Regions from separate parts of the Lawsonibacter asaccharolyticus genome, predicted to be linked through region 2. Evidence: predicted binding sites of a transcription regulator. Region 2 holds the regulator's gene; the other holds the start of a gene.
The links. Region 2 encodes HrcA, which represses chaperone genes, less so after heat shock. Its sites were predicted from a motif close to TGTTAGCACTCNNNNNNNNNGAGTGCTAACA; they were not measured.
Positions count from the first base shown of each region.

Region 1: L9O85_RS11955 (Hsp20/alpha crystallin family protein) is a predicted target of HrcA. The motif match lies at 11,274-11,304, and genes of this name have one in related genera.

Region 1 is NZ_CP091870.1:2,485,586-2,501,253, reverse strand. Features, by position in the region: gene L9O85_RS11990 (energy-coupling factor transporter ATPase) at 1-800, opposite strand, end outside; gene L9O85_RS11985 (class I SAM-dependent methyltransferase) at 910-1,773, opposite strand; gene L9O85_RS11980 (hypothetical protein) at 2,025-2,741, shown strand; gene L9O85_RS11975 (RNHCP domain-containing protein) at 3,341-3,757, shown strand; gene L9O85_RS11970 (S-layer homology domain-containing protein) at 3,809-6,058, opposite strand; gene L9O85_RS11965 (copper amine oxidase N-terminal domain-containing protein) at 6,260-7,672, opposite strand; gene clpB (ATP-dependent chaperone ClpB) at 7,850-10,480, opposite strand; gene L9O85_RS11955 (Hsp20/alpha crystallin family protein) at 10,730-11,152, opposite strand; gene L9O85_RS11950 (2-hydroxyacid dehydrogenase) at 11,384-12,373, shown strand; gene L9O85_RS11945 (GNAT family N-acetyltransferase) at 12,390-12,848, shown strand; gene L9O85_RS11940 (GntR family transcriptional regulator) at 12,957-13,637, shown strand; gene L9O85_RS11935 (sodium:solute symporter family protein) at 14,011-15,396, shown strand; gene ggt (gamma-glutamyltransferase) at 15,462-15,668, shown strand, end outside.
Region 2 is NZ_CP091870.1:2,800,117-2,815,784, forward strand. Features, by position in the region: gene L9O85_RS13475 (cysteine desulfurase family protein) at 110-1,249, shown strand; gene L9O85_RS13480 (MBL fold metallo-hydrolase) at 1,303-2,151, shown strand; gene hrcA (heat-inducible transcriptional repressor HrcA) at 2,358-3,431, shown strand; gene grpE (nucleotide exchange factor GrpE) at 3,448-4,008, shown strand; gene L9O85_RS13495 (hypothetical protein) at 4,037-4,174, shown strand; gene dnaK (molecular chaperone DnaK) at 4,216-6,072, shown strand; gene dnaJ (molecular chaperone DnaJ) at 6,249-7,409, shown strand; gene L9O85_RS13510 (thiamine diphosphokinase) at 7,712-8,380, shown strand; gene L9O85_RS13515 (NYN domain-containing protein) at 8,434-9,246, shown strand; gene smpB (SsrA-binding protein SmpB) at 9,349-9,810, shown strand; gene L9O85_RS13525 (peptidylprolyl isomerase) at 9,837-10,364, shown strand; RNA gene ssrA (transfer-messenger RNA) at 10,553-10,918, shown strand; gene L9O85_RS13535 (hypothetical protein) at 11,423-12,049, opposite strand; gene L9O85_RS13540 (hypothetical protein) at 12,094-12,624, opposite strand; gene L9O85_RS13545 (hypothetical protein) at 12,621-13,049, opposite strand; gene L9O85_RS13550 (hypothetical protein) at 13,662-14,249, shown strand; gene L9O85_RS13555 (S-layer homology domain-containing protein) at 14,307-15,668, opposite strand, start outside.

The DNA of each region.
Region 1 (15,668 bases), 310 kb from region 2:
AGGGCGTCCAGGGGGACGTCCAGCCCCTCCTGCCGCAGTTCCCACAGCAGCTGAGTGGTGTCAGGGACAGTGAGCCCCACGGAGCGCAGGCCCTCCACGTCCTGGAACACCTGCCGCGGGGGGCCGTCGGCAATGACCCTGCCCTTGGTCATGACCACCAGCCGGTCGGCCTGGGCGGCCTCATCCATGTGGTGGGTGATCAGGACCACGGTGACCCCCTTCTTCCGGTTCAGATCCCGGATGGTGCGCAGCACCTCGGAGCGGCCGATGGGGTCCAGCATGGCGGTGGGCTCGTCCAGCACAATGCACCGGGGCTGCATGGCGATGACCCCGGCGATGGCCACCCGCTGCTTCTGACCGCCGGAGAGGAGATGGGGAGCGTGCTCCCGGAACTCATACATCCCCACCGCACGCAGGGCGTCGTCCACCCGCTCCCGGATCTCGGCGGGGGGGACCCCCAGGTTCTCCGGTGCGAAGGCTACATCCTCCTCCACCACGTTGGCGACGATCTGGTTGTCCGGGTTCTGGAACACCATGCCCACCGTGCGCCGGATGTCCAGCAGGCGGTCCTCATCCACAGTGTCGATGCCATCCACATACACTTTGCCGCCGCTGGGCAGGAGGATGGCGTTCATGTGCTTGGCGAGGGTGGATTTGCCGCTGCCGTTGTGGCCCAGAACAGCCACAAAAGTGCCCTCCTGGATGGACAGGTCCACCCCGTCCAGCACAACGGGGGCGACGCCCTCGGCGGAGGTGTAGGAGAAGCGGAGAGCTTCCGCGCGGATGATCGCGTCTTTCAATCAAAACACCCCTTGTTTTGAGTCAGGAATGAGAAGTTGGCAATTGAGAATTTTTTTCGGGAGCTGGAGAGGGCGGCAGTAAACGGCCGCGCCCATAACTCCTAACTGGTCAAGATCTGATCCAGCGCCCGGTGGCGCCGCAGGGGAGGACCAGGCCGCTCTCGGTGACGGGGAGGCCCAGCTCCTGGCTGTCGGTGCGGCCGCCGAATTTCCGGGAGAGCAGGGTCTCCAGGATATAGGTGACTACGCTGGGGGCCAGACCGGTGGTATAGGAGTTGAGGATCACAAACAGGGGCTGGTCGGACAGCACCCCCCGCACCAGCTCCACAAAGGGGTAGAGGTTCTCCTCCAGCCGCCACACCTCGCCGGTGGGGCCCCGTCCGTAGCTGGGGGGGTCCATGATAATGGCATCGTACTGCCGGCCCCGGCGGATCTCACGTTCCACGAATTTGGCGCAGTCATCCACGATCCAGCGGATAGGAGCGTCCTCCAGTCCAGAGCTCCTGGCATTCTCCCGGGCCCAGGACACCATGCCCCGGGCGGCGTCTACATGGCACACGCTGGCCCCGGCGGCGGCGCAGGCCACCGTGGCTCCGCCGGTGTAGGCGAACAGATTGAGCACCCGGATGGGCCGTCCCGCCCGCCGGATCTGCTCTTGGGCAAAGTCCCAGTTGGCCGCCTGCTCCGGGAAGAGGCCGGTGTGCTTGAAATTCATGGGCTTGATGTTGAAGGTGAGGCCGCCGTAGCGGATGGTCCAGCGCTCCGGCATGTCCTTCTTCTCCCACTGCCCCCCGCCGGAGGAGGAGCGGGCATACCGCCCGTGGGGATGCTTCCAGCCCCGATGGGTCCGGGGCGTGTTCCAGATGGCCTGGGGGTCTGGCCGCACCAGCAGCTGGTCCCCCCAGCGCTCCAGCTTCTCCCCACGGCCGCAGTCGATGAGCTCATAGTCCGTCCACCGGTCGGAAACCCACATAACAGGCACACACCTCTCTGGATAAGATCACTTCAAAATAAAACTATAATAGTATATCATCCGCCTCCCCCTCCGTCAATGAAAAGGAAGGGGAAATTCCCCCGTTTTTGTGGAGAAAAGGGGAGGAGAGGAGTGGCTTTTTTCCAAAACAGAGGGCCAGGGTTGTGTTTTTCCTCCGCCTGTGATAGAATCAGACAAAGTCAGACAAAACCATCCGCTCCCGTCCGGGGACGGAGAAAACGAGGTGCCCCATGGACCATCAGTTCAGAAACGCCGTCTTCGGCGGCTTTAACCGGCAGGATGTGCTGGATTATTTGGAGACCCTGGCCCGGGAGAATGCCCAGAAGCGCCAGGAGCTGGAGCAGAGCATCGGCCGGGCCGAAGGGGAGCGGGACGAGCTCCGCGCCCAGAAGCAGGCGCTGGAGGAGCAGAAGCGGGCCCTGGAGGGGGAGAAGGAAGAACTGCTGCGCAGCGTGCAGCGCAGTCAAAGCGAACTGGCCGCCCTCCGCACCCAACTGGGCGAGCGGGAGCAGACCGCCCGACAGACGCAGCAGGCCCTGGAGGAGAGCCGCCGGGAGGCGGAGGCGCTGCGGGAGCAGGTGGCCCGGCTGGAGCCGGACGCGGCTGCCTACGCCGCGGTGAAGGACCGCTCCGCCGGGGTGGAGCTGGAGGCCCACCGCAGGGCCCAGGGGGTGCTGGACCAGGCCAACAGCCAGGCCCGGCATCTGCGCCAGCAGATGGAGCAGTGGATGACCCGGGTGGGCCGGGAGTACGACGCCCTGCGCACCGAGGTGGAGGCCACTATCTCCCACGCCGCCGATCAGCTGGACAAGGCGGGAAAGTGCCTGGAGCAGGTGTCCGCCCTGCTCTCCGACCAGGACGTGGCTCTGGAGGAGCTCTCCCGTGCCTATGACAGCACCGCCCCGGACAAGGTGCCCGCCCCGGTTCCGCTGGAAGAGGAGCCCTGAGCTCTCTGTCGTGTGACGCTGCGCCCGGCACTCCAGCCTTCCCCTGGGGGAAGGTGGCGCGGCGTATGCCGAGACGGATGAGGGGGCGTCTTTTCGCCGGGCCGATCAATATAGGACGGGAGAGTCTGAGATTTGCACCTGTCCGCCCCGGTCACTGAATGATCTCATGTGGGAAAAAACAGACCGCGGGAGCCGTATTCCCTGATCGGCCCGCTTTCTGCGCTCCTCATTTGACAAAGGGGGAGGGCTGTGCTATACTGTCACCGATTTTAAGAAAAGGGTGGTGGCTTGATGTCGGCGATCCGCTGAAAACAGGACAAGAAAGACCTGGTTCTCATCTTTTGCTGGGATGGGCCGTCTTGCTGTACCTATTTTGCGGATCGATCATCAAGCTGTCTCCGAAGGGAGGGGGAGCTTTGCCGCGCCTGTCAGGCGGCAGGGTCCCCTAAGCAGCCGGAGGGATGGCTGCTGCCGCAATATGGGAAAACGGATGGCCCGGGACCAGCGGGGCCATCCATTTTTTGTTGTCCTGAACAGAAGACGTGCAGGCCGGCCGTGCCGGCACTGTCATGATATTTGATGAGATGAGGGACCAAACCATGAATCGGGAACATAAAAGACAGAAATACGAAAAAGGATATTATAAGACCCACCCCTGTACAGACAGCTTCACCTGCAAGGCGTGCGGCCGCCTGGTGGTATCGGATGGGGCCGGGAGCGGCCACCGGAACCACTGCCCCAACTGCCTGTCCAGCCTCCACCTGGACAACGAACCGGGAGACCGGGCATCAGACTGCGGCAGCGTCATGGATGCGGTGGCGGTGTGGGTGAGGAAGAACGGGGAATGGGCAGTGATCCACCGCTGCCGGCGCTGCGGCGCACTGAGTTCCAACCGCGTGGCGGCGGACGACAGCCCCATGAAGCTCATGTCCATTGCCATGAAGCCCCTGTGCCTCCCGCCCTTTCCGCTAGAGAGGATCGAGGAGCTGACTGAGCTGATGGGTGAAACGATTTGAGGAAAACGCGAAGGACGCCGCGGGCTCAGCCCACGGCGTCCTCTTTTTTCATCAGGCGTAGACAAAGTTGGCCAGCATGACGGACAGCTCCCCCCGGGTGACGGCCCCCTCGGGGTCCAGCCGCCCGTCTGGCTGTCCGGCCAGGATGCCCTGCTCCAGGGCCCAGGCCACGGCGGCAGCCCCCTCCCCGGAGAGCTCTCCGCCGTCCGGATAGGCCATCAGTGCCCCGGTGTCCGTCAGGGCCTCGGCACCCAGAGTGAGGGCAAAGCGGTAGAGGACCAGGGCCACGTCCTCCCGGGTCATGTCCTGCTGGGGCAGGAGCGCATCCTCACGGACCAGCCCGGCGGAGAGGGCGAAGTTGGCCCCGCCGGCATACCACGCCCCGTCCCAGGGACCGGACAGCTGGGGGGCGCCGGCCACCTGCCAGAGCACGGTGAGCAGCTCCGCCCAGGTCACGCCGCTGTCCGGGCGGAAGTTGCCGGCCTCATCCCCGGAAAAGAGGCCGGAGGAGGCGCAGGTCAGGGCGTAGCGGGCAGACCAGTGGCCCGTCAGGTCGGGAAAGGACAGACCGCAGATCTCCCGATAGAAATACTGCTCCACCGCCTCCAGGACATCCTGAGCGGCACCGGGCTGGAGCATGTCTGTGAGACCCGCCTGAGCGACGGCGTCCCGGTAGCCGGCTGTGTCTGTCTGGGCCACCAGGGCCAGATAGGTGTCGGCGGCGGCATCGAAGTCCTCCGCGGAGTCCACAAGGAGCTCCAGGGAATTGAGAACAGAAGTCACATAGCTGATGGTGTAGCAGGGCTGTTCAAACAGCTGGGAGTTGGCGGCCCAGTCATAGGCCTCCTCCCCGCCGATGGAGTAGAGGAAGCCGTAGGACTCCGAGATAGAGCGGTAGAGCCGGTTCATCCCGGACACCGTGAGGCCGTCCGCCTGATAGACCGCCTGCTCAAACTCGTCGTACATGCAGAAGTACAGCATCCCCAGCAGGTCGGAGAGAATGGCCACCCGGTAGGCGTCCCCGCCCGCCTGGCCCGCCAAGCTGTCAGCAAAGGTGAGGTACAGGGCCTCCAGCCCCTGAGAGTGGGTCTCGGCCACGTCGTAGCAGAACTGCTCATCCTCAGCCAGGCAGTGGTTGGCGAAGTGGCCGAACTCGTGGATCAGGGTCTTTACGTCCAGATAGCTGCCCTGGGCGGAGCTGAGGATATAGGCAGAGCGATAGGCGGGCAGGCTGACAGTGACGCCCAGCGTGCTGGAGCTGGCCAGTATGTCCAGATCGTAGAGACCGTTGTCCCGCATATAGCCGTACAGTTCCCTGTATTCGCTGGAGACTGCATCCATATAGGGCTCCACAGCGTCCAGCACCTCCTCCTGGGTCATGTCCTCCAGGGAGGAGAGCCGGACGGGGGACAGGGAGCTGAGGCGGGACTGGGCGATCAGCAGTTCGGACTCCAGACGGGGCAGAAGGGCCTTGACCGCGCGATGGAGGAGGGCGGCCTCCTCCGGCGTATAGTCCCGGCCGTAGACAGTCTGATAGGCGTACTGGACATAGTCATCATAGCCCTTGGAGGCGGCGTACTGATTGCGCACCTTTACCAGCTCCAGGTAGATAGGGGCGAGGACCCCATTGCGGACGGCGGCCAGCTCCCCCACCAGGGTCAGATAGGCATCCTCCTCCAGTGAGCCCACCAGATAGGCGGCGTCCGCCTGGGCACGGGTCCAGGTCCTGCCGCCGGACTGGACAGAGGGCTCCTGGACCACCGCCTCCCAGTATTCGTTGACCAGAGCAGTCTCACGCTCCAGCAGGGCCAGCTCCTCCCACGTATTGGGAGAGGTGGACAGGAGGGACTGAGCCTGCCCTTCCCCCAGCAGCCGGGCCAGAACGGAGCCGTAGGCGCTGTTCAGCACCTCCTGGACGGCGGAGAGGTAGTCGCTCTCCGCCTGACCGCAGACGGAGCTGTAACGGACATACTCCTGGGTGCAGGAGGCGGGGGAGCGCATATAGTCCAGGGAGCAGAAGTAGTACTCGGTGAGCAGCTCGTTGAAGCGGTCCGTCATCCTGGACAGCAGAGAGAGGACCGAGCGCTCTGAGGCATCCTCCTCCCGAACGGCGGTCAGAAGTGCCTGCCGGGCCGCATCAAAGCTGCTGGGGTCGGCGGGGCTCCAGTCCTGGGCCGAGGCGGGGACCGGCTCCGGGAAGTCCGGGAAGAACTCGGTCTCCCGGGCCAGGGCCGCCGGAGCGAGCAGCGAGACAGACAGAAGGAGGGAGAGCAGGAGTGGCAGAAGACGGCCGCACTTCATAGAGATGCCTCCAATACAGACGATTTCGGGCCCGGAAGCCTGTCTCCATCCTATCATATCCGGGGTGGAAAGACAAGCGCCAGGCCAAGGGGCAGAGCTGAAAAATACGCCGCGGAAGGGGAAAACAGCGTCAAAAAGGCCCGCTCCCGTATGAGAGATGTCACACGGGAGCGGGCCGGGGGCTGATGGTCCGGGGGCGGCTCAGACGGAGACCGGATCCATCTCAACGGTCAGCTGCTCCATCAGGTCCACCACGTCGGCGCCGGCGGGGGGCTGGGTCTGGGGCTGGGTGCTGGAGGCGGAGTAGGTGCCGTCCATCGTCACGGTGTAGGTGAAGCCGGGAATGGAGACGCCGGAGGCCTCGTCGATGACGGCGGGCGTGCTCATCTCCATGGTCATAGCCAGCTCTTTGCCCTTCATGGAGGCGTCCACGGACACAATGGCCCCCTCCTGGTCCGCCTTCATGGTCATGGAATAGCCGGTGACCTTGGAGTCGGAGGTGAACAGAGTAAAGGTGATGTCCATGTCCTCTGCCTGGGTGGTGGAGATATAAGTGGTCCCCTTCTGTTCCAGGGCACTGTCGGAGAACATGCTGTTATAAAGAGCCAGGAGATCACGAGTGGTCATGGAGGCGGAGGTGAGGGGGACCTCCCGCAGGATAAGGGCCAGAGAGTCGGCAAAGCTCATGTCCTGAGCGGCCCGGGCCATGAGCAGGAGGTCGGTGTAGTCCAGGCCGGTCTGGAGGGAGAGCTGGTCCATCATGGACTTCAGATCCATCTTAAACCACAGGCCGGTGACGCTGGGATCGGACATCTGGGTCAGTGCATCGGAGGAAAAGTAGAACAGGCCCTCCTCCAGGTCGCCCCGCAGTTCCAGGTCGATGGGATCGATCTGGGCGGATACCTCAGCATCAGGAGCGGACAGTTCCATATCCAGCTCTGTGCTGAACTGGAAAGCGGAGCTGTCGCTCTGGAGCATGGAGTAATCTCCCTGGATGCCGCCGGTCATGAGGGAGGAGAGCTCCATCTCCACTGCCAGACTGCCCTCCACCTTGCAGGTGCCGCCGGTCAGATCCCGGGTGTACTCCAGATACCGGTCCATCATGGCGTAGGTCTCGGAGTTGGCGGCCAGGATGGCATCTACGTCGTCGATGATGACAGTAGAAGTCTGGGCATCCCAGCCTACGTTGTACCCCAGGGCACCGGCCACCAGTCCCACGGGGACGTAGGTGCGGGAGGAGGCGGCGTCGATGAAGGGAGCGGCATCGGTGGTGATGGTGTCCGTCTCAGCGGCGTTCTCCTGCCCACGGGTCACAGTGAGCTCCTTCTGGTCGATGGTCAGGGTGATGGAGGTGTCATCCTTGGCCGCGGTGACACTGCGGGTGGCGGCGTCCCAGGTGATATCCCCCTGGGCGAAGCCCAGGGCGTCAAAGGTCTCCACCATGGGCAGGAAAGAACGGCCGTCCTTCAGCAGGGGGGCGGCGTCGGTAAAGGTGACGGCCTCCCCATTGACCAGGACGGAGAAATCCCCCTCCTGGGCTGCGGAGGCGGGCAGGCAGAGCGCCAGAAGAAGGGCGCCGGCGCACAGGGCGGTGCGGAACGCGCGGTTTAACATGACAGATCCACTCCTTAAAATTGACATGGGCCGCCAGGCGGCCCGAAAGCCGAGCTTTTTTCCGGTCTCAATATACCATATCCGGGGGGAAAAGACAAGGAGCGAGAGGGAGAAGGAAGAAAAAATCCGGCGCGGGCCCGCAGGTCCGCGCCGAAAAAAGGAGGAATAGGGGAGGAATCAGGCGTCGATGACCTCGCCGGTGAGCACCTCCCGGCTGTCCACGGTGAGCTGTCCATCCCGGCAGTCCACGGTGATGCGGGAGCCGGGCTCCACCTGGTCGGCAATGATCTTCTTGCTGATAAGGGTCTCCACCGTATGCTGGAGATAGCGGCGCAGGGGCCGGGCGCCGTAGATGGGGTCGTAGGCGCTGGCAATGATCTCCTCCTTGGCCGCGGGGGTGAGGACCACGGTGAGCTGTTTGTCCTCCAGCCGGCGGTTCAGGTCGGCGGCCATCAGATCGATGATATGGGTCACGTTGTCCTTTGTCAGGGGCTTGTAAAACACGATCTCATCCAGCCGGTTGAGAAACTCCGGGCGGAAGGACCGCTTGAGCAGATCGCTGACCTGCTCCCGGGCCTCCTGGCTGATCTCCCCCCGGCTGTCGATGCCGTCCAGCAGGAACTGGCTGCCCAGGTTGGAGGTAAGAATGATGATAGTGTTCTTGAAATCCACGGTGCGGCCTTGACTATCTGTAATACGACCGTCGTCCAATACTTGAAGTAATATATTGAATACGTCCGGGTGGGCCTTTTCCACCTCATCAAAGAGGATAACGGAGTAGGGTTTCCGCCGCACCGCTTCAGTGAGCTGGCCGCCTTCCTCATAGCCCACATATCCGGGAGGAGCCCCGATGAGCCGGGACACGGAGAATTTCTCCATATACTCGCTCATGTCGATGCGAACCAGGTTCTTCTCGCTGTCGAACAGGGCCTCAGCCAAGGTCTTGGCCAGTTCGGTCTTACCAACGCCGGTGGGGCCCAGGAACAGGAAGGAGCCAATGGGCTTGTTGGGGTCAGCGATGCCGGCCCGGCTGCGGAGGATGGCCTCGGACACCAGGCGTACCGCCTCGTCCTGGCCCACCACCCGCTGGTGGAGGATGTCCTCCAGGTGAAGCAGCTTCTCACGCTCCCCCTCCATGAGCCGGGAGACGGGGATTCCGGTCCACCGCTCGATGATGCGGGCGATCTCCTCCTCGGTGACCTTGTCCCGCAGCAGGGAACGCTGCCGCCCCTCATTGGCGATCTGCTCCTCCGCCTCCAGGGCCTTTTTCAGCTCGGGGATGCGGCCGTACTGGAGCTGGGCGGCCCGCTCCAGGTCGTACTCCCGCTGGGCCTTCTCCAGCTGGGCGTTGGCCTCCTCCAGCTCCTCCCTGAGCTTCTGGACCTTGCCAATGGCGTTCTTCTCGTTCTCCCACTGGGCTTTCTTGGCGTTGAACTCATCCCGCATGTCGGAGAGCTCCTTCTGGATCTCCGACAGATGCTCCTGGGACAGCTTATCTGTCTCTTTTTTCAGAGCGGCCTCCTCGATCTCGTGCTGGATGATCTTCCGCTGGATGACGTCCAGCTCGGTGGGCATGGAGTCGATCTCGGTGCGGATCATGGCGCAGGCCTCATCCACCAGATCGATAGCCTTGTCGGGGAGGAAGCGGTCAGTGATATAGCGGTTGGAGAGAGTGGCGGCGGCGATGATGGCCCCGTCGGTGATCTTGACGCCGTGATAGACCTCGTACCGCTCCTTCAGGCCGCGGAGGATGGCGATGGCATCCTCCACCGTGGGCTCATTCACCATGACAGGCTGGAAGCGGCGCTCCAGAGCGGCGTCCTTTTCAATATACTGCCGGTACTCGTTGAGGGTCGTGGCGCCGATACAGTGCAGCTCTCCCCGAGCCAGCATGGGCTTGAGGAGATTGCCCGCATCCATGGAGCCCTCCGTCTTGCCCGCCCCTACGATGGTGTGCAGCTCGTCGATAAAGAGGATGATACGCCCCTCGGACTTCTTCACCTCGTTGAGGACGGCCTTCAGCCGCTCCTCAAACTCGCCCCGGTACTTGGCCCCGGCGATGAGGCTGCCCATATCCAGGGAGAAGATGGTCTTGTCCTTCAAACTGTTGGGCACGTCTCCCTTCACGATCCGCTGGGCCAGTCCCTCGGCAATGGCGGTCTTACCCACGCCGGGCTCCCCGATAAGGACGGGATTGTTTTTGCTCTTGCGGGAGAGGATGCGGATGACATTGCGGATCTCGTCGTCCCGGCCGATGACCGGGTCCAGCTTGTTCTGGCGGGCCCGTTCCACCAAGTCGGTGCCGTACTTCTTCAGGGCGTCATAGGTCTCCTCAGGGTTGTCACTGGTGACCCGCTGGTTGCCCCGGACAGAGGTCAGGGCCTGCATCACTTTTTCCCGGGTGACGTTGTAGGTGCGGAACAGCTCCTTCAGGGCGCTGTTGGCACTGTCCAGCAGGCCCAGCAGGATGTGCTCCACAGAGATATACTCATCCTTCATGGACGCCGCGGCGGACTCGGCGGATTTCAGGGCACGGTCCACGTCCTGAGCCACATAGACCTTGTCCGCCTCCCGGCCTCCACCGGAGACCCGGGGCAGCTTCTCCACCTCGTGCTGGACGGCGGCCTGGAAGCTGGGGAGGGTCAGGCCCATATTGGTGAGCAGCTGGGGGATCAGCCCCTCGCCGTCCTGGACCAGCGCCATGAGCAGATGGGCCTGCTCGATCTGCTGGTGCCCGTACTCCAGGGCGATGTCTTGGGCGCCCTGAATGGCGGCCAACGATTTCTGGGTAAATTGATTCATATTCATAAAAGGAACACCTCCTAGATCCGATCTATATTGATTCTTAAACTTTAGCACTCGATAAACTTAACTGCTAAAATTAGTATAGAGCCATTGGACAAGATTTGCAAGTCTTTTTTCAAGTTTCCATACTTTTGTGTGCTGCGTCCTGCAGGGGCACACAAACTGAAAATTGAGTTTTGGAAGAAACGCGATTTGGAAAAGAGTCAGGCGGAGCCGGTACGCCGGCTCCGCCTGACCGCGGCTGGGGAGACCTCACTGGATCTGGATCTTGTGGCACTGGGGAAGGACCTCCTGCCGCTTGGGCAGAATGAGCTCCAGCACCCCGTCCTGATAGGAGGCCCGGATGGCGTCCTCCTGGATGCCGTCCAGGGTGAAGGACCGGGAGAAGCTGCCGGTGCGGCGCTCCCGGCAGATGTAGTTGTCGGCGGCGGTGCGGTCATCGGCCTGGTGCTTGGCGGAGATGGTGAGCACGCCGTCCTTTACATCCAGATCGATGTCCTCCTTGCGGAAGCCGGGCAGGTCGGCCTGGAGCAGGTAGTGGGCGCCCTCGTCCCGGATATCAGTGCTGAAGACCGGCGTGCGGCGGCCGCTCTCGCCGAACATGCTGCGCTCCAACTCGTCAAACAGATCCATCATGCTGCTGTTGCTGCGGCGGGTGTAGGGGATCATATACATAAGTCAAAACTCCTTTCGGTCCCGGGCGGAGCATCCTCCGGCCCGGGCCTCTCTGAACTTTGGCTTTATTATAGTGAGGGATTATGAATTTTTTGTTACACAGATGTGTCACAAGTGTAAATATTAGCACTCAATAAATAAGAGTGCTAATATTTTGCAGAAAGGCTCCCCTTGTATTGGCGAAAAACGGGTGGTATAATTGTCATACAATTAAAATAAGGAGGGCACCCCATGAAGATATTAGTTTTTGGCCCCAGAGACCGCTATGACGTGTACCGGCCCCCATTTGCGGATGAGATGCCGGTGGAGCTGGTGTTCCGCCGCCCGGACCAGACCTATGTCCAGGCGGCCCAGGAAAATGCGGACGCGAGGATCATTTTTGTGGATGCCATCACGGATGTGGGTCCCGATGTGATGGACCAGCTTCCAGAGCTGAAGATGATCCACTCTGAGGGTGTAGGGTACAACTGCATCGACTGCCAGGCCGCCCGGGAGCGGGGGATCTATGTGTGCAACAATAAGGGGTGCAACGCGGAATCGGTGGCGGAGCACACCATCATGCTGATGCTGATGGCTCTGCGCTTCGGCATCCCTGGACACAACGCGGTCATCCAGGGGCAACAGATCCAGATGAAGCAGAAGGCCATCGCCGCCCACGCCCCCGGCCTGTTCCAGTGTGCGGTGGGGTTGGTGGGCTTTGGAGACACCGCCCAGGCCACCGCCCGGCGGCTGGCCAGCTTCGGCTGCAAGCTATACTATTACACCCGCCACCGCCGTCCGCCTCAGGTGGAGGAGGACTTTGGGGTGACCTATCTGCCTCTGGAGGAGCTGACCGCCCAGTGCGACATCATCTCGCTCCACTGCGCGGTCACCGACGAGACCCGGGAGATGGTGGATGGGGCCTTCCTGGCCCGGATGAAGCCCAACTCCATCTTGGTCAACTGCGGCCGGGGCGACCTGGTGGACAACCAGGCCCTGCGGAAGGCACTCATAGACGGGACCATCCGGGGCGCGGCGCTGGATACTATTTTCCCGGAGCCCACCCCCGGCGACCACCCTCTGGTGGACCTGCCGCCGGAGGTCAGAGATCGGGTGGTTTACAGCTCCCACCTGGGGGGCAGCTCCGGGGGGGCTTTTGCCAAGGCGCATCTGACCATGTGGACCAACGCCCGGCATATTTTGAACGGAGAGCGGCCCACCAACGTGGTCAACGGGCTGTAAGAGGGGGGGCGGCATTATGATCCGGGCTCTCCGTCCGGAGGATCTGGACCAGGTGATGCAGATCTGGCTGGACGCCAACCTGGAAGCCCACTGCTTTCTTCCTGAGAGCTATTGGTGCGACCATATGGAGGAGGTGCGGGCGGCGCTGCCCGCCGCCCAGGTGTTCGTCTATCAGGACTGGGAGGGGCTCCAGGGCTTTGCGGGACTGACCGGCGACTATCTGGCGGGGCTCTTCGTCCGGCGTGCCGCCCGGTCCAGGGGAATCGGGCGGGCGCTGCTGGAGCGGGCCAAGGAGGGGCGGGAGAGCCTGACACTCCACGTGTACCGGGAGAACAGCCCGGCGGTCCGCTTTTACCAGCGGGAGGGCTTTGCCATCCGGGCCGCGGAGCGGGAGGAGAACACCGGCCGGGAAGAGTACCATATGGAGTGGCACAGGGGAGGACAGCACCTTCCACCGCGGCGCGGGGAGCCTTGATCCGCTAAGACCCCGCTGCCCCGGGAGCAGGTACGTAGCTCCGCTTGACACCGGGCGTCCGGGGATGGTAAGATGGGGAAAAGCTGGCATGGGACGGGAGGAGAGCTTATGGCAGAGGAGCTGTTTGGCGGACAGGATGTGGGGGCCACGCCCTCTTATAAAGAACAGGCATACCGCCTGATCAAGGAGGCGATCCTCTTCAACCGGTTTCGGGTAGGGGCCATCTACTCCCAGGACGACATCTGCAAGGAGCTGGGCATCAGCCGAACCCCGGTGCGGGAGGCTCTGCTGGAGCTCCAGAAGGACGGCTATGTCTCCTTCTCCCGGGGCAAGGGGGTGCAGGTGGTGCCGGTGTCTGACCGGGACGCCCGGGACATCCTGGAGACCCGGATGTATATCGAGTGCATCAACGCGAAGCTGGCGGCGAACCGTGCTGCCCAGCGGGACCTTCAGGCCATGCGGGAGAGCCTGGACCGCCTCCGGGACCAGCTCTCCACCAGGGATGGGCAGCACCTGTACCGCCTGGACCACATCTTCCACCGGGCAGTGGCGGCGGCCACTCAGAACCGCCTGCTCTACCGGGAGTGCGAGCTGCTCCTGGACCACTATCTCCGGTTTGAGGTCAAGTCGGTGTATAACAACTCCATCGACGCCAAGATCGTCTTTGATGAGCATGTGGCCATCTGCGATGCCATCGCGGAAGGGAGCGCCGAGCGGGCAGAGCAGGCCATGGCCCGACACCTGACCAACTCCTACCGCCGCACCGTCAGCCGTTTCTGGGCGGAATAGTGGAAGAAAACATGGACGGCCGTGTCCCAGGAGGATGCGGCCGTTTGACTTGTCTGAATATGTAAATATATCCCATATAAAATGTTTTCAACCAGAGCTCGAAAAAGTTCTTGACATTGCCCCTAAAATATCTTATGATAAGGCCATAAAACAAGTGTATTGGAGAGCGAACAGAATAGCGGTTCTGCGCGCTCTCCTTTTTTAGAACTCAAGTAATATATTACATATTTAATAAAACAGGAAAAATGTAATATGTTGCAAGGGGAGGGCACAGGCAGGTTTGAGCAGCTGCGGTGGGCGGTATCTGTTCCGCATCCGGAGGCGGGGCGGCGCCGGCATCCGCTGCAAATAAACAAAAGGGAGAGAGAACCGTATGTTAATCGCAACATGGATCGTGACCTTTGTCATTATCGTGGGGATCGGTGTCTGGTCCGGCACCAAGATCAAAAGTGCCAACCAGTGGTCGGGCGGTGACAAGACCATGGGCCCCCTGACTCTGGGCTGTGTCTTTGCTGCCTGGCAGATTGGCGGCATGGCCGTGGTAGGGGCGGCTCAGAACGGCTACACCCTGGGCATCTCCGGGGCCTGGTACTCCATCGCCGGCTCCTTCTACTTCATCGCGCTGGCCCTGTTCGCCAAGCTGATCCGCAACAACATGCCCGGCGACTCGGTGCCCATCTATCTGCAAAAGCGCTTCGACACCAAGACCAGCCGCCTGTACTCCTACGCCTGGATCGTCTACGGCTTCCTGTACATCCCCTATCAGCTCAAGACCGTGGCTTCCATCATCCAGATCGCCATCCCCGGTCTGAACATCACGCTGGCCATGCTCATCGGCCTGACCATCGCCGTGATCTACACCAGCTTCTCCGGCATGCGGGGCATGTCCGCTGTGGGGCGCATCGTATGCTTCGGCATCTACATCCTGCTCATTGCCTTCGTGCTCATGACGCTGCCCAAGTTCGGCGGCTTCACCGTGATGCTCTCTGAACTTCCCGCAGAGTACTCCTCCATGGGCAATATGCCCACCCAGCGCATCATCGCCTGGATCCTGGGCGGCTGCCTGTCCACCGCAGTGATGCAGTCCGTGCTCCAGCCCCTGCTGGCCGCAAAGAGCGCTTCCGCCGCCCGCACCGGCTCTATCCTGGGCTATGTGCTGGCTGCCCCCATCTGCCTGCTCACCGCCACCTGCGGCATCTTTGCCAAGGCGTCCGGTGCGGACCTGGGCGACGGTGCCACCGCATTTGCCTACTCCATCAAGACCTTCAGCAATCCGGCTTTCGCTGGGATCATTTTTGCCTTTGCCACCATGATCATCGCGGCTACCATGGCCACCATGATGCTGGCCACAGGCACCATCATTACCAATGTCTATAAAAACGACATCAATCCCAACGTGGACGACGCCAAGCTGCTGAAGCTGTCCAAGATCATCACCTTCGTCTTTGCCTACCTGACTCTGATCCCTGCGGTCATCATGCCCAGCGCCGCCCTCACCAACCTGTTCCTCACCCTGCAGCACGTGGCCGCCGCCCCGGTGAGCTTCGCCATCCTGGTGGGCCTGACCTGGAAGCGCTGCACCCGGCAGGGGGCCTTCTGGGCCATGGCCAGCGGCATGGTGGTAGGTGTGGCCTGGATGCTGCTGGGCCTGACCGACACACTGGAGGCGGTCTACCCCACAGTGCTGGTCAGCTATACAGTGGGTGTTGTGGTATCTCTGGCGACCAGTAAAAAGATGCATGGTTTGGCGAAGGAATAATAGAATCCGAACAAGACTCGATGAAAACACTGTCCGGCGCGGCCGGGAAGGGAAGCGGATCAAGTATGAGTGAAGCAAAGAAGCAGCAGTACATGTGGCCCTCGCGGTGGAGCAAGCCCTCCGCCCACGGGGACTGCGGAGCGGTCAGCTGCAACAATATCTATGCCACCCGGGCGGGGTTGGAGATGCTGCGGGCCGGAGGGAACGCCTTTGACGCCGCCGTGGCGGTCTCTCTGACCCTCTCTGTGGTGGAGCCCCACCACTCCGGCATC
Region 2 (15,668 bases):
AAGGACTGGGGCGCTTTTCTGTCAGGCCGGAGCAGGCGGGATTTCTTGACTTTCCGCAGAAGTGGGCATATTATGAAAAATACTTGATCGTCAGGGGGAAATCAGAACTATGTTTCACTATCTGGACAATGCCGCCACCACACAGACCCGGCCGGAGGCCGCTCAGGCGGCTGTGACCGCCATGACGGAGGAGTGGGGCAACCCATCCTCCCGGTACGCCTTCGGCCAGGAGGCGTCGGGACGGCTGAAGGAGCATCGGGCACAAGTGGCCGCCGGCCTGGGCTGCCGCCCGGAGGAAGTGTACTTCCTCTCCTGCGGCACTGAGGGGGACAACTGGGCCATTGCCGCCGCAGTGGAGAAGAACCGGCGGAAAGGAAAACACATCATCACCACCGCCATCGAACACGCCGCGGTGCTGGAGCCCATCCGGGAGCTGGAACGGCAGGGCTATGAGGTCACCTGGCTCCAGCCGGACCAGCAAGGGATCATCACGGCAGAGCAGGTGGAGGCGGCCCTGCGCCCGGACACCATCCTGGTGGCCATGATGCTGGTGAACAACGAGCTGGGCACCGTCCTCCCGGTGGCCGAGACCGCCCGCGCCATCCGTGCGGCCCGCTGCCCCGCCCTGCTCCACTGTGACGCGGTCCAGGGCTTTCTGAAGGTCCCCTTCACCCCGGAGGAGCTGGGGGTGGACACCCTGGCGGTGAGCGGGCACAAGGTCCACGCTCCCAAGGGCATCGGGGCCCTGTATATCCGCCGGGGGCTGAGGCTGCCGCCGCTGATCCGGGGGGGCGGACAGGAGGAGGGACTGCGCTCCGGCACGGAGCCCACGGCCCAGACCGCCGCCTTTGCCGCCGCGGTGGAGGCGGGGCGGGCCAGCCTGGAGCGGGACCTGGCCCACATGCGGGAACTGAAGGACTACGCCGCCCGCACCCTGCGGGAGCAGGTGCCGGGGCTGGAGCTGATCGGGGCGGGGACCGCCCCACACATCCTCCCTGTCACCCTGCCCGGCTACAAGAGCGAGGTGGTGCTCCGCTTCCTCAGCGACAGGGGGATCTATGTCTCCTCCGGCTCCGCCTGCCACAAGGGCAAGCCCAGCCATGTGTACGCGGCCCTGAAGCTGCCCAAACCCCAGCTGGACGGCATACTGCGGATCAGCTTCTCCTACGACACCGCCCGGGAGGACGTGGACGCCCTGGTCCAGGGGCTGAAGGAGGCTCAGGCCCAGCTGTTCACCAGTTTGTCCTGAGGGGAGCGTCAGACACAGAAGAAAACAAATAAAGAATAAAGGAGTGGAGCGGGATGACACCGGACCTGCGGATCACGGTCCTGATGGAAAATACGGCCCGGGAGGGGCTGGAGGCGGAGCACGGCCTGTCCTTCTTCCTGGAGTACCGGGGCAGGCGCTTTCTGCTGGATGCGGGCTCCTCCGGCCGGTTTGCGGACAATGCCCAAAAGCTGGGGGTGGACTTGGATGGGGTAGAACTGGCGGCTCTGTCCCACGGACACTACGACCATGCCGACGGCCTGCGGGCCTTTTTTGCCCTCAATGACAGGGCCCCGGTGTATATACGGCCCCAGGCGGGGGAGGCTTACTACTCCAAGTCGGGAGGCTCCCCCAGATTTGTGGGCATCCATCGGGAGATCTGGGAGGGCTTCCGGGACCGCTTCGTGCCGGTGGATGGGCTGTACCCCCTCTGCCCCGGGGCCTGGCTGGCGCCGGAGACCGTCCGGGGCGGGCCCTTTGCCAGCCGGGAGCCCAATCTGCTGCGCAAGGTGGGGGAGGACCGGTTCCTGCCCGACGACTTTTCCCACGAGCAGTCCATGGTGCTGGAGACCGGGCGGGGGCTGGTGGTGCTCAACTCCTGCTGCCATGGGGGTGTGGTAAACATCGTGAAGGGCGTGCTGGACCAGTTCCCGGGACAGCGGGTGTATGCCCTGCTGGGCGGCCTGCATATGCTCAGTCCTGGGGCCAATGCGCTCAACTGTCCCCCGGACTATGTCCGCCAGGTGGCCGCCGCGCTGCTGGAGCTGGGTGTGGAGCACCTGTGGACGGGGCACTGCACTGGTCCTGCCGCCTTTGCACTGCTGAAGGAGGAGCTGGGGGACCGGGTGGAGCCCCTCACCGGCGGAATGCGGCTGGGTATTTAAGGAGCGGGATATCGTCCATGTTTGGACGGACTCATTAGCAATTTCAGAAGCCCTCTGCAAAAAACAGATCGCAGAGGGCTTCTTCCGTTTGTTCAAAATAAATTCATAAAGTAACTATTGACAATTTGGAGGTCCGGTGGTACTCTATCGTTAGCACTCAGGGAATATGAGTGCTAAAATTAGAAAAACACCGAGGTGAGCGTGCAATGGAACTGACCGACCGGAAAAAGCGGGTCCTGCGGGCCATCGTGGAGACCTATATCAACACCGCCGAGCCGGTGGGCTCCAAGGCCATCGCCCAGCTGGCTGGATTGGATGTGTCCGCCGCCACCATTCGCAATGAGATGGCAGACCTGACCGAGATGGGGCTGCTGGAACAGCCTCACACCTCCGCCGGGCGGGTCCCCTCCGCCGCAGGTTACCGTTTGTATGTCAACGAGTTGATGGGGCAGCACCAGCTGACCCTTCAGGAGACGGAGCGGATCAACAGAGCGCTGAACCTGAAGATGGAGGAGCTGGACCGGGTCATCGACCAGGCCGGCAAGGTCCTCTCCCAGATCAGCGACTACCCGGTGTTCTCCATCGCGGCCGGCCCAGAGCGGGTGACAGTGAAGCGGTACGATCTGCTGATGGTGGAGAAGGGCGCTTTCATCGTGGTGGTGATGACCGACACCAGCGTGGTGAAAAACAAGATCATCCGGGTGCCGGGAGAGCTGTCCGAGACTCAGCTCCAGCTGCTCTCCGCCGTGCTCAACAGCTCCTTTGTGGGGCTGGAACTGGCTGAGATGCTGGAGGCACTGGAAAAGATGGAGGCCCACTCCGCCCCAGGTGCCTTTGAGATGATCTCCCTGGTGGTGGACTTTGCCATGGAGATCCTGGAGGAGCAGAGCCGCAAGACAGTACACACCGCCGGGATCACCCACCTGCTGGAGCACCCGGAGTATCACAGCCTGGACAAGGCTAAGCCGCTGATGACCTATCTTTCAGAGGAGTCGGAGGCATCCAAGCTGCCGGTCGCCCTGGACGGCGGCAGGAACATGAACATCCTTATCGGCCCGGAAAATGTGAACGAGGCCCTGAAGGACACCAGCGTGGTGATGGCCAGCTATGACATCGGCGACAACATGCGGGGCGTCATTGGTGTGGTGGGCCCCACCCGTATGGATTATGCAAAGGTGACCGCCCGCCTGTCCTACTTCGCCGACAGCCTGACCCGGATGTTCGGCAAGGGAGAGCTCCCCTCCGGAGAAGGAGACGGGGACGGGCAGGCGCAGGAATAGGAGGAAAGGATAGCCCATGAGTCAGAAAGAAAAGAACAAGACGCCCCCCGAGCTGGACGATCAGCTGGAGGAGGCGGCCGCGAAGGAAGCGGCTGAGGAGCCGGCCGAAGCGGAGGCCGGGGCCACCGACCCTCTGATGGATGAGCTGGAGGCGCTGAAGGACCAGGCGGCCCGGCAGGAGGAGAAATATCTCCGGCTGGCGGCGGAGTACGACAACTTCCGCAAGCGGACTGCCAAGGAGAAGGAGGCCATCTGGAACGACGCCAAGGCGGACGCCGCGCTGGCATTCCTCCCGGTGTACGACAATCTGGAACGGGCCCTGAAGCAGGAGACTGCAGACGAGGCGTATAAAAAGGGCGTGGAGATGACCATGAACCAGCTGAAGACTGTGCTGGAAAAGCTGGGCATCACCGAGATCGAGGCCCTGGGACAGCCCTTTGACCCCACCCTTCACAACGCGGTAATGCACATTGAAGATGAGAATTTTGGAGAAAATACCGTGGCCGAGGTGTTCCAGGCCGGCTTCAGGCTGGGAGACAAGGTGGTCCGCTTTGCCATGGTGAAGGTCGCCAACTGACGGAAAACAGAATGGAGGAGACAGCTCAGTGAGAGATCCCATGATCCGGAAAAAAGCCTGCCGGCAGTGCCTCTGCCTGGACCCGGCCGTCTACGCCCTGTTTCTGACGGCCAGCATGTGCTTCCTGTTCTCTTTTGTCTTTTATCTGCTCTCTTTCATCTTTTGACCTTGTAAATACAAATCTTTTCATATTGGAGGAACGAAATTATGTCCAAGATCATTGGTATCGACTTAGGTACGACAAACAGCTGTGTGGCTGTCATGGAGGGCGGCGAGGCCGTCGTCATCCCCAACGCGGAGGGCAACCGCACCACCCCCTCTGTAGTGGCATTTTCCAAGGACGGCGAGCGTATGGTGGGCCAGGTGGCCAAGCGCCAGGCCATCACCAACCCCGACCGCACCATCATCTCCATCAAGCGTGAGATGGGCTCTGACTACAAGGTGAGCATCGACGGCAAGAAGTACACCCCTCAGGAGATCAGCGCCATGATCCTTCAGAAGCTGAAGGCGGACGCCGAGGCCTATCTGGGTGAGACCGTCTCTGAGGCGGTCATCACCGTCCCCGCGTACTTTACCGACGCCCAGCGCCAGGCCACCAAGGATGCGGGCAAGATCGCCGGCCTGGATGTGAAGCGGATCATCAACGAGCCCACCGCCGCGGCCCTGGCCTACGGCGTGGACAAGGAGGAGTCCCAGAAGGTCATGGTCTACGACCTGGGCGGCGGCACCTTCGACGTATCCATCCTGGACATCGATGACGGCGTCATCGAGGTGCTGGCCACCGCCGGCAACAACCGCCTGGGCGGCGATGACTTCGACAAGTGTGTCATGGACTGGATGGCCGCCGAGTTCAAGAAGACCGAGGGCATCGACCTCACCGGCGACAAAGTGGCGATGCAGCGCCTGAAGGAGGCCGCCGAGAAGGCTAAGATCGAGCTTTCCGGCGTCACCTCCACCAGCATCAACCTGCCCTATATCACCGCCGACGCCACCGGCCCCAAGCATCTGGACCTGACCCTGAGCCGGGCCAAGTTCGACCAGCTCACTGCCCACCTGGTGGAGGCCACCGCCGGCCCTGTCCGTCAGGCCATGAACGACGCCGGCCTGTCTGGCAGTGACATCCACAAGGTGCTGATGGTGGGCGGCTCCAGCCGTATCCCCGCCGTGCAGGAGATGGTGAAGAAGCTCACCGGCAAGGAGGGCTTCAAGGGCATCAATCCCGACGAGTGCGTGGCCATGGGCGCGGCCCTTCAGGGCGGTGTGTTCACCGGCGACGTAAAGGACCTGCTGCTGCTGGACGTCACCCCCCTGTCCCTTGGCATTGAGACCATGGGCGGCGTGATGACCAAGCTGATTGAGCGCAACACCACCATCCCGGTCAAGAAGAGCCAGATCTTCACCACCGCCGCCGACAACCAGACCTCCGTGGAGGTCCACGTGCTCCAGGGCGAGCGTGAGATGGCCCAGTACAACAAGACCCTGGGCCGCTTCCACCTGGACGGCATCGCCCCCGCCCGCCGGGGCGTGCCGCAGATCGAGGTCACCTTCGACATCGACGCCAACGGTATCGTGAACGTGTCCGCCAAGGATCTGGGAACCGGCAAGGAGCAGCACATCACCATCACATCCTCCACCAACATGTCCAAGGACGACATCGACAAGGCCGTGCGGGAGGCGGAGCAGTTCGCCGCCGAGGACAAGAAACAGCGGGAGGCGGCCGACATCCGCAACCAGGCGGACCAGATGGTGTTCCAGACGGAAAAGACCCTGGAGGACATGGGCGACAAGATCCCCGCGTCCGACAGGAACAGCGTGGAGAGCGCACTGAACCACCTGAAGGAGACCCAGAAGGGCAGCGACGTGGAGGCCATCAAGGCGGCTACCGAGGAGCTGACGAAGGCGTTCTACGCCGTCAGCGAGAAGCTGTATCAGCAGAACGGCGGTCAGGCCGGCCCCGGCCCGGACATGGGCGGCGCCAATTTCGGCGGCCAGGCGGGCGGCAGCGGCGCCGGACCCGACGTGGTGGACGCCGACTATGAGGTCGTGGACGACGACAAGAAATAAAAACGTTCATGGTCCGCGCGGGCGGGGCATCGCCCCGCCTGCGCGCCCTTGCGTTTCCATAAGAGGGAAGAGCGAAGTGTGGCGAGTGAAGAGATGAGCACCCCGTTTCACTGGGGAGGCAGGAGCTCATCTCCACCTTCCCAGCTCCGTTTTTCACTCTGAATAGAGGTGATACTATGCCAGAACAGAAGCGAGACTACTATGAGGTCCTGGGCGTGAGCAAAGGTGCCTCTGACGAAGAGATCAAAAAGGCCTACCGGAAGCTGGCCAAAAAATACCACCCGGATATGAACCCGGGGGACAAAGAAGCGGAGTCCAGGTTCAAAGAGGTCAACGAGGCCTACGAGATCCTGTCCAACAAGGAGAAGCGGGCCCGGTATGACCAGTTTGGCCACGCCGGGGTGGACCCCAACTACGGCGCTGGCGGGGGCGGCTTCACTGGAGACTTTGGAGACATTGACCTGGGCGACCTGTTCGGCTCCTTCTTCGGCGGCTTCGGCGGAGGGGGCTTCGGGTCCTCCGCTGGCCGGCGCAATGGCCCCCAGAAGGGAGAGAGCCTGCGGGCCAGCCTCACCATCACCTTTGAGGAGGCCGCCTTCGGCTGCGAGAAGGAGATCAACCTGAACCGCACCGAGGAGTGTGACGCCTGCCACGGCTCCGGCTGTGAGTCAGGAACCACAGCGGAGATCTGCCCTGACTGCCGGGGCACCGGGACCGTCCGCATCCAGCGGGGGGCGGGCGGCTTTGCCTTCACCAGTACGGCGCCCTGCTCCAAGTGCCGGGGGACCGGCAAGATCATCCACAGCCCCTGCAAGGCCTGCGGGGGGGCGGGCAGCGTGAGGAAGCAGAAGCGCATCGCTGTGACCATCCCCGCCGGCATCGATGACGGCCAGGCTGTCTCTCTGCGCGGACAGGGGAATGCAGGCAAGAACGGCGGTCCTGCCGGCGATTTGATCGTAGGCGTCCATATCCAGCCCCATCCCCAGTTCCAGCGGGACGGGACCACGGTGCTGTATGAGCAGCCCATCTCCTTCTACCAGGCGGCCATGGGGGCTGAGCTGGAGATCCCCACCATTGACGGAAAGGTAAAGTACAACCTGCCCGCCGGCACTCAGACCGGCACCACCTTCCGGCTGAGAGGAAAGGGCATCCCGGAGCTTCGGGGCCGCGGGCGGGGCGATCAGTACGTCACCGTCCGGGTGGCGGTGCCCACTGGGTTGAATGGAGAGCAGAAGGAGGCCCTGAGGGCCTTCGCCGCCGCTATGGGAGAGATCCCTGCGCAGGAGGAGGAAGAGGGGCTCAAGGGCTTCTTTGACAAGCGGAAACGGAAAAAATAGGTTCGGATCTTAATCGGCGAGTCCGGGGCGGCCGTACAGGGCCGCCCCGGACCCCTGTTGCCGGGAGCTTTGCGGGGCGCACATCGTGCGCCCCGTATTTTTTGACCCAGCCTCGTTCTTCCTCTGCGGGGCGCATGTCCTTCTGTTTCCTTTTCTCCGCCCCTTCTGTATATGTTTTTCTCCACAAGGGGAAATTTTATGTTATAATAGAAAAAACGTGATCTCATTCAGCTTGCCAGCGCCATCCCTGCCTGGGGGCCGGCACCCATCTCAGCTCTGCTGTCCACGGAAGGGAGACCCATATGACAAACGATGCATCGCTCTGCTATGTGGTGGGGGCCATGCCCCTGGACCCCGGTTTCATCCTCACGCCTGTCCCTGGCGACTTGGTCATTGCGGCCGACAAGGGCTATGAGACCCTGTCCCGGCTGGGCGTCCACCCCGGCCTTGTAGTAGGGGATTTCGACTCGCTGGGCTCCGTCCCAGACCATCCCCAGGTCCTCCGCCTCCCCAGGATCAAGGACGAGACGGACACCGGCTTCGCCCTGCGCCAGGGGCTGAAACGGGGATACCGGCGCTTTGTGCTGCTGGGCTGTCTGGGCGGGCGTCTGGACCACACGGTGGCCAATCTTCAGCTGCTCTCCTGGCTCTCCGCCCAAGGGGCCCAGGGCGTTCTGCTGGGAGAAGGCGAGGCGGCAGCCGTGGTCACTGAAGGGACGCTCTCCTTCCCCGCCTCCATGGAGGGCTTCGTCTCCGTGTTCTGCGCCGGCGGTACTGCCCGGGGCGTCACCCTGGAGGGTCTGAAATACCCCCTGGACCACGCGGAGCTCACCAGCGACTTCCCCCTGGGGGTCAGCAATGAGTTCGTGGGCCTGCCCGCCCGGATCTCCGTGGAGGAGGGCTCCCTTTTGGTGGCCTGGGAGGACCGGGGGACCCTGGATGACCTGCTTCCCACCCTGTGGAGCGACTGAAAAGGAGCAATTTGCAATGAAATACTATTTTGTTATAAGGGAGGAGCTCCCCCATGCCTGACCAGAGCAGCGAGAAGGACCTGAGGCTGGCCGTGCTCATCGATGCGGACAACGCCTCCCGCACCGCCATGAAGGATGTGATGGCTGAGGTGGCCGTCTACGGCACCCCCACCATCAAGCGCATCTACGGCGACTGGACCAGTCCCAACATGTCCACCTGGAAGTCTATCCTGCTGGAGACCGCCATTACCCCCATCCAGCAGTACAGCTATACCACCGGAAAAAACGCCACCGACTCGGCCATGATCATCGACGCCATGGACATCCTCTACTCCGGCAACTGTGATGGCTTCGTCCTGGTGTCCAGCGACTCCGACTTCACCCGGCTGGCCACCCGCCTGCGGGAGGCGGGGATGAAGGTGTACGGCATGGGGGAGAAAAAAACGCCCAAGCCTTTCATCGTGGCCTGCGACAAATTTGTCTACATCGAGGTCATCCGGGCCGCGGCCCAGCAGGCGGCCCAGCAGGAGAAGGAATCCGTTCCCCAGAAGAGCTCCAAGAAGAGCAGCAAGAAGGCGGCCCAGCAGGCGGTTTCCGCTCCTGCCGCCAGCGCGGTGCCTCAGGACATGGTGGAGCTGATCGCCGACTCCCTAGAGAACTTGTGTGATGAGGACGGCTACACGCTGATGGGCAAGCTGAGCAATCTGCTGATGAAGAAGCAGCCCGACTTTGACCCCCGGAACTACGGCTTCTCCAAGCTGAGCAAGATGATCAAATCTCTGGACCGCTTCGAGGTGGATGTGCGCCAGGTGGGTGACAACAACACCGACATCTATGTGCGGGACAAGCAGGGAAAGGATAAATAAAAGGCCCTCTGTTCACAGATTCCACTTGTATTTTCCCCACGGCTGTGGTACATTATATTCTCCCCAGGTATTTGGAGGCGCAGATGGAGAGGAGGTGTTCCTGTGGCCGATTCCGTCAAAGTCGTGGCTAAAAACAGCAAAGCCTACCACGACTACTTCATTGAGGATAAATACGAAGCCGGGATCGAACTGGCAGGCACCGAGGTCAAGTCCATCCGTCTGGGCCATGTGAACCTGAAGGATTCCTTCTGCGTCGTCAAGGACGGAGAGATGTCCGTGATCGGGATGCACATCAGCCCCTATGAGAAGGGGAACATCTTCAACAAGGACCCCATGCGCCAGCGCCGCCTGCTGATGCACAAGCGGGAGATCCTGCGGCTGTTTGCCCGCATCAAGCAGGACGGCTACTCCCTGATCCCTCTGTCCATCTACTTCCGGGGCCCCCGGGTCAAGCTGGAGCTGGGGCTGGCAAAGGGCAAAAAGCTCTATGACAAGCGTGACTCCGCCGCAGCGCGGGACGCCAAGCGGGAGATGGACCGGGCTATCAAGAGCCGAAACCGATGACCCCCTCCGCGGGGATAAGAAAGGATATGATCCCAGTGAGCAATCCCATCATCACCATTGAAATGGAAAATGGCGGCGTTATCAAGGCGGAGCTCTACCCCGAGATCGCGCCCAACACCGTGAACAACTTCATCCACCTGATCCAGAAGGGATTTTATGACGGCCTGATCTTCCACCGGGTCATCCCTGGCTTCATGATCCAGGGCGGGTGCCCTGACGGCAGCGGCATGGGCGGCCCCGGCTGGCAGATCAAGGGGGAATTCACTCAAAACCGCTTCCCCAATGACCTGAAGCACGACCGGGGCGTCCTGTCCATGGCCCGGGCGATGGACCCCAACTCCGCCGGCAGCCAGTTCTTCATCATGGTGGAGCAGGCCCCGCATTTGGACGGCCAGTACGCCTCCTTCGGCAAGGTCATCGAGGGCATGGAGGTGGCCGACGCCATTGTCTCCGCCAAGCGGGACTGGAATGACAAGCCCCGTGACCCCCAGCGCATGAAGCGGGTCACGGTGGAGACCTTCGGTGTGGACTATCCCGAGCCGGAGAAGTGCTGATTTAATTTTAAGCCTGCGGGGCGGAATGCCCCGCAGGGTTAAAATATGAACTCCTCGCCCGGCGGCGCAGCCGCCATCCGAAGCGGAGCCCAGCGCAAGCGGGGCCGGTTCGGTGAGGAGGAGCAAGGGAGCCAGCGAAGCTTTCGCCGCCAGGCGGAAACGGAGCTGAGCAGACTTTGTGACGACGAGGGGGCGTACCGGTTTCGACGGGGACGCGGAAGCAGGAATAGCGGGCGGTGGCGCCTGACCACCTGAAAACGGGCAACTTATAAATTAAAGAACGATAACGATACCGTTCTCGCCGCTGCTTAAATAGCGGCCGTCTGACCCGGGAGGACCACGGCCCGGGAACAGGCGTCGTTTCGTGGTGCACGTGCGCCGGCAAAGCTTTGAACCGGCCATGAATGATGAAGCTCACCTGACCCGTCGGCGTGACGGCTTGCCGGCAGGAAAGGGAACTGGGAGAGCAAGACTCCCAAAATAACCGTCTGCGCCCGGAGAAGTTCCTGGGGAAGCGTTTTCGGACGGGAGTTCGACTCTCCCCGCCTCCACCACGTCGGAGCAAGCGTCATATCGCTTGCTCCGACTTTTTATGCTTCGCACGAAAAGTCAGAGCGCGCTCATTTTGCTGCTCCTCCTTTCCACCTGCGACCCGCTTCGCTGGGCTCGCAGGTGGTGGGCGGCCCTGCGGGCGGCTATTTTTCGTTTCTGGCAGAAATATTGGTTTTAACCGCTCTTTGCAAAAGAAAATGCGGCTTGTTTTGACAAGTCGCATTTTCTTTTGAGTTTCGCGCCCTTTAGTCGCTCCACCCTTCGTGACTTCAATGCCCGGGGGCGGCAAAGCCGCCCCCGGGCAACTCACCGCTTTGCACCGAATTCATGCGCCGGCCGGTTGGGCAGTCCTCCTGCCGCCGTTTCGGAATGCCAAACTATCGGTTTTACCCCTTCTCCATACAGCTCGCCGGCCTCCTTTGGGGGCTTTGCCGTCCACCGGCAAGCCGGCACTGGTCCTGCGGCCCCCGTCCTGTTGGGCTCGCGCTTCGATCCTGTGCTGTTTTTCAGGCCGATATCAGGCCCAGATCTCCCAGCCTCTCCTGAAGCACGGCATAGGCGGAGAGCATTTCCCGCACCGGCCCCTCGGGGAGATAGCCCAGCTGGATCAGGGAGATGGGGTGATATACCCTGCTCTGCACCTCCTGCGTCTCCAGCGAAATGGTATTGCAGATCAGATCCAGCCGTCCCTCTCCCTCTGTGGGCTCCAGGAAAAGGAAGAAATAGTCATGGATCAGCCCCTCCTCTGGGATCACGGCCTTTGGAGGCATAGTGACATCCACAACGCACCCATCCCAACTGTCCTGGATGGGAAGCTGCGCCAGCTCATGCATGGTCGTCCCATCAAAACAGATGGCAGTGATGGAGTGGAGGCTGCCATGGCTGACCTGTAGGCGGGTGGAGGGGGCTGGGATAGACATGGGCGCCCCATCTTTTTGGATCTCATACTGGTAATGGGTGTCTACAGCCTCTAAAGAGTACGACAACGGTTCGGCCCGTCTGGCCCGTTCCGACTCGATGTGTGCCAGGCGCAGCTGGCCCCAGGACAGCACCAGACCCAGTACCGTCAGCACCAGACCCAGTACCGTCCCAAAGATGGTCATATAGGTCCCCAGGATAGTGAGGTAGCTCATGTGCCTGCTGGCCGTTGTTTCGTCTCTCTTCTCTTTTTTCAGATTTATATGCTCAAATACTCCTCCATTCTCAGTCTCAGTCTGTTGTAAGTTCGATAGGTGTGATCCCTGCTCCAGCGGCGGTATGTCCGGATCTCGTCGATGGTATCTCCAGCCATCAAGTCGTAGGCCATAAGACGGGTATCCCGGGACTTTATACGGTGTAGAAAGTCATGGAGGCAGACGCTGTTTTGAAAATCACCATGGGGCATGGACAGCAGCTCGAGCCGTGGGACTGGGATCTCCGGACTCACCGGGATATCCAGGGACTCCTGCTCATAGAGCCAGAAATCGAGGTCTCGTTTCTCCTGAAGGAGGGCCTCCCGAATGATAAGGTAAGCCCTTTTCCAACCCGAAATGCCGTCCCCGCAGAACGCGAAGGGGGCGTCCCGGTAGACTGAGAGAAATGCCTCCCACGCGCACTGGTGCAGATCCCTGATCCCCTGGGGGAGCCCTATGGACCGGCAGATATCTTTAATAAATCCATCGATCAGCCGGCGTTCCCGGGGCGAAAAATCTCGTTTTTTACGTTTCATCTGCTCCTCCTCGCCGCAGATCTTCGGACTTTCTTGGGCTGATCCAGCGCAGAGAGGGCCGGGGGTTCGGGCAGGTCCTGACAGCAGCCGATCCAGGCCCGCCGCTCCTGGCACCACTCCATCGTGTAAAGGGCAGGCAGGGAGAGCCCCTTTGCTTCCAGGTACTGTTTGAAGTCAAGATGGAGCACATTTCCTCCTTTGGCGGAAAAACAGATGTTGGGCGTCTCCTCGGAGCACAGGAGCAAGTAGCGGCCGTCTGGGCTAGTTTTTGCACGAAATTCTCTCTGTGCACCCACCCCTCTTTTCAAGGCTCCGTTCATCGAGACCATTCCCTTTTCTGTAATGGAGATCCGGGGGACATCATAATGCCGGCGCAGCGGCGGGATGTCCTCCAGTGCCTCAAAATCCAGCTCTGAGAAGTTCATAAGGTTTTACCCCCTTTTAAATATACGATATGGAAAATTATAGTGGGGTGCAATATAAAAGGAAAGAGTCAAGTCATACGATTATTTTCGACAGTTTTCCCTTAAATGTGTGCATACTCTATGAATAATTATAAGCTATATTGGCGCATACTTAAAGTTTAACTATTTTTTATGCATCTTGTTCAAACGGGGCGTATCTTGCGGGGACGGGTCCCAGGGACGCCCGGAGGGCCCTTCCCTTTAGAAGCGGGTATCCCGGCACATGCCCAAAACCTTCCCCTTAGGGGGAAGGTTTCATGGCGAAGCCGTGACAGATGATGGGGTGTTCTTCCGTCTTTCCCAGACCCCCGGTACGGGAGTCACCGAGCGGAGCTCTCCTGGACCTGACCGGCACGGCAAGGCAAGGTTTTCGCACTGACCAGCGTCTCACACCGCTGCCGCCATCGGGCCGCCTCTCTCAATACCGGGGCTTCCGCACAGGCGGGGCGGAAATGGGCGCAGTTCCGCTTCACTTCCATAATTTGTATTGAAACGTCTCACAAAACAGCTTTTCCCTCCGGTTTTGAGCGGGTCCGGATCTGCCGGGCCCAGTCAGGACAGGAGGGATTTTTTATGGCAAGCGGACAGACTCAGTATTATGGGCTCTCCCAGTGGGAGGCCGCGGACAAGGTGGAGCGGGTGGACTTCAACTCCGACAACGCCAAGATCGACGGAGCGCTCCACACCCTGGCGGAAGGGGCTGTGTGGGAAAAAATTGGGGAGACAAGGGCAGGTATCCCACAAATGTCCCTCTCTATCCACGTCCCCAGCATCGGCCGCTACCGATCGCTGCAGCTGATTTTTCAGGCGTCCATGGCCAAGGGACAGGATCTGATCCTGCTGGCGTCCCCGGGGGATAATTCCAATTACATCACCCTGACGGAAAGTGGGACCGTCTCCGTCACCTCCAAGCAGTTCACGCTGCTTCAGACCACAGGGGAAGGAGGGGGAACTGCGACGCTGTTTCCCTTTGGGCGAGACAGCAACGTAGGCATCTGCATCAACAGCATCTCCCGGGAGGGGAGCACCTTTCGGTCCATCCGCTCTATGGGCTGCAACCCCTCCATTCTCTGGACCTCCATTCGCCAGCTCTTCGTTCTGGGAAGCGGTTCGTCCACCGTGGATGCGGGGTCCCAGATCAGACTTTACGGTCTGAGGTAAGAAAAGGCACCCCCCGGATGATTCCGGGGGGTGCGGAGAGATCATCTCTCAGGAAAATCAAGTTCCAGCGTCGTAGGTGATCTCCAGGGTATCAGAACTGCTGAGCGCATCGAAGACGATCTCGATCTCAGCATCTTTGATGGCCCCATCCTTAAAGGTGAAGGAGCCGTCGTTTCCGTCAGTTCCGACTTTGCTGCTCGCGATGTATTCAACTGTGGTGGGGTCGGCCGTCAGCTTATCATCGCCGCTCGCAGCGGTGAACCCGGTCCCGTCTACGGTAACCACAGCGCTGATCTCATCATCGCCGGTCACATAGACCGTGCCGGAGGCCTCTCTGCCATTCACGAACCAGGTCAGGCTCATGCCGGTAGAAGCGACATCCTTGATATCCGCCTTCAGCTCAGCGGCAAAAACCTCTGTGACCTCGATATCCCCGGTGACCTCCCCGGCGGGGATGGTCAGGGAAGTGCCCTGGGCCTTTTCGTTCTCAGCATAGACCTCGCCACCAATGGTGATCCGATAGAACTTTCCGCTGGTCACACCGTTCAGAGTGGCCTCCTTGCCGGCCTCGACATAATTCTCGGTAGCTACTCCGCCGGTGACAGCCACATAGCCGGACACATATTCCTCACCGTCAGCGAAGTTGGAGGTGGAGGTATAGGCAACATAGGTGGTGCCATCCTTCAGCCAGCCGGTGCCCTTGCCGTTGTTGGGCAGGGTCTTCTGCTGACCGACAGCCTTGAAGTACTGAGGCTCACCATCCACAGTGACAGTCACACTGTAGCCCTTCTCGATCACATAGCCGTTGGCGTCGATGGTGACGGTCTTGGCATAGCTCACGGTGCCGTCAGGCGCAGTGATCTTCATGTTGTTGGTGTCTTGGATGATGGCGGCGGCGTTGGCCAGGATCTTCTCCTCCCCATCAATGGTCACGATATAGCCCTCGGTCACAGCACCCTGGCTGTCGAAGGTGAAGGCAGGCGCCTTGTAGCCGCCCTTGGTCACTGCGAAGGTGTACTTGCCAGCGGCATCGACGGAGGAGTTGGCGTCGTCGATCACGAAGCCCTTGTCGGTGATATACTTGCGGACGGCGGCCAGAGCCTCATCCAGGGTGGGCTTGTCGCCCTGATAGGCCACGCCCAGGGCCTGAGCGTCAGAATTCTCGTCCACGATGCCCACGGTCCCCTTGGCCTGAGCCACGGGCTTGGTGGTCACGGTGACGGTCAGGTTCTTGGTGACATTGTTGATGGTGTAAACACCATTGCTGGCAGTCAGGACCTCGTCGCCCAGCTTCACAGACACCAGCTCATAGCCGGAGGTAATGTTGAGCTTGAACTTTACGTCCTGATTGTCGTTGACCTTGATCTTGTTGCCATCAACGACCTCGAACTTGCCCTCCTCCTTGACAACGGTGAAACC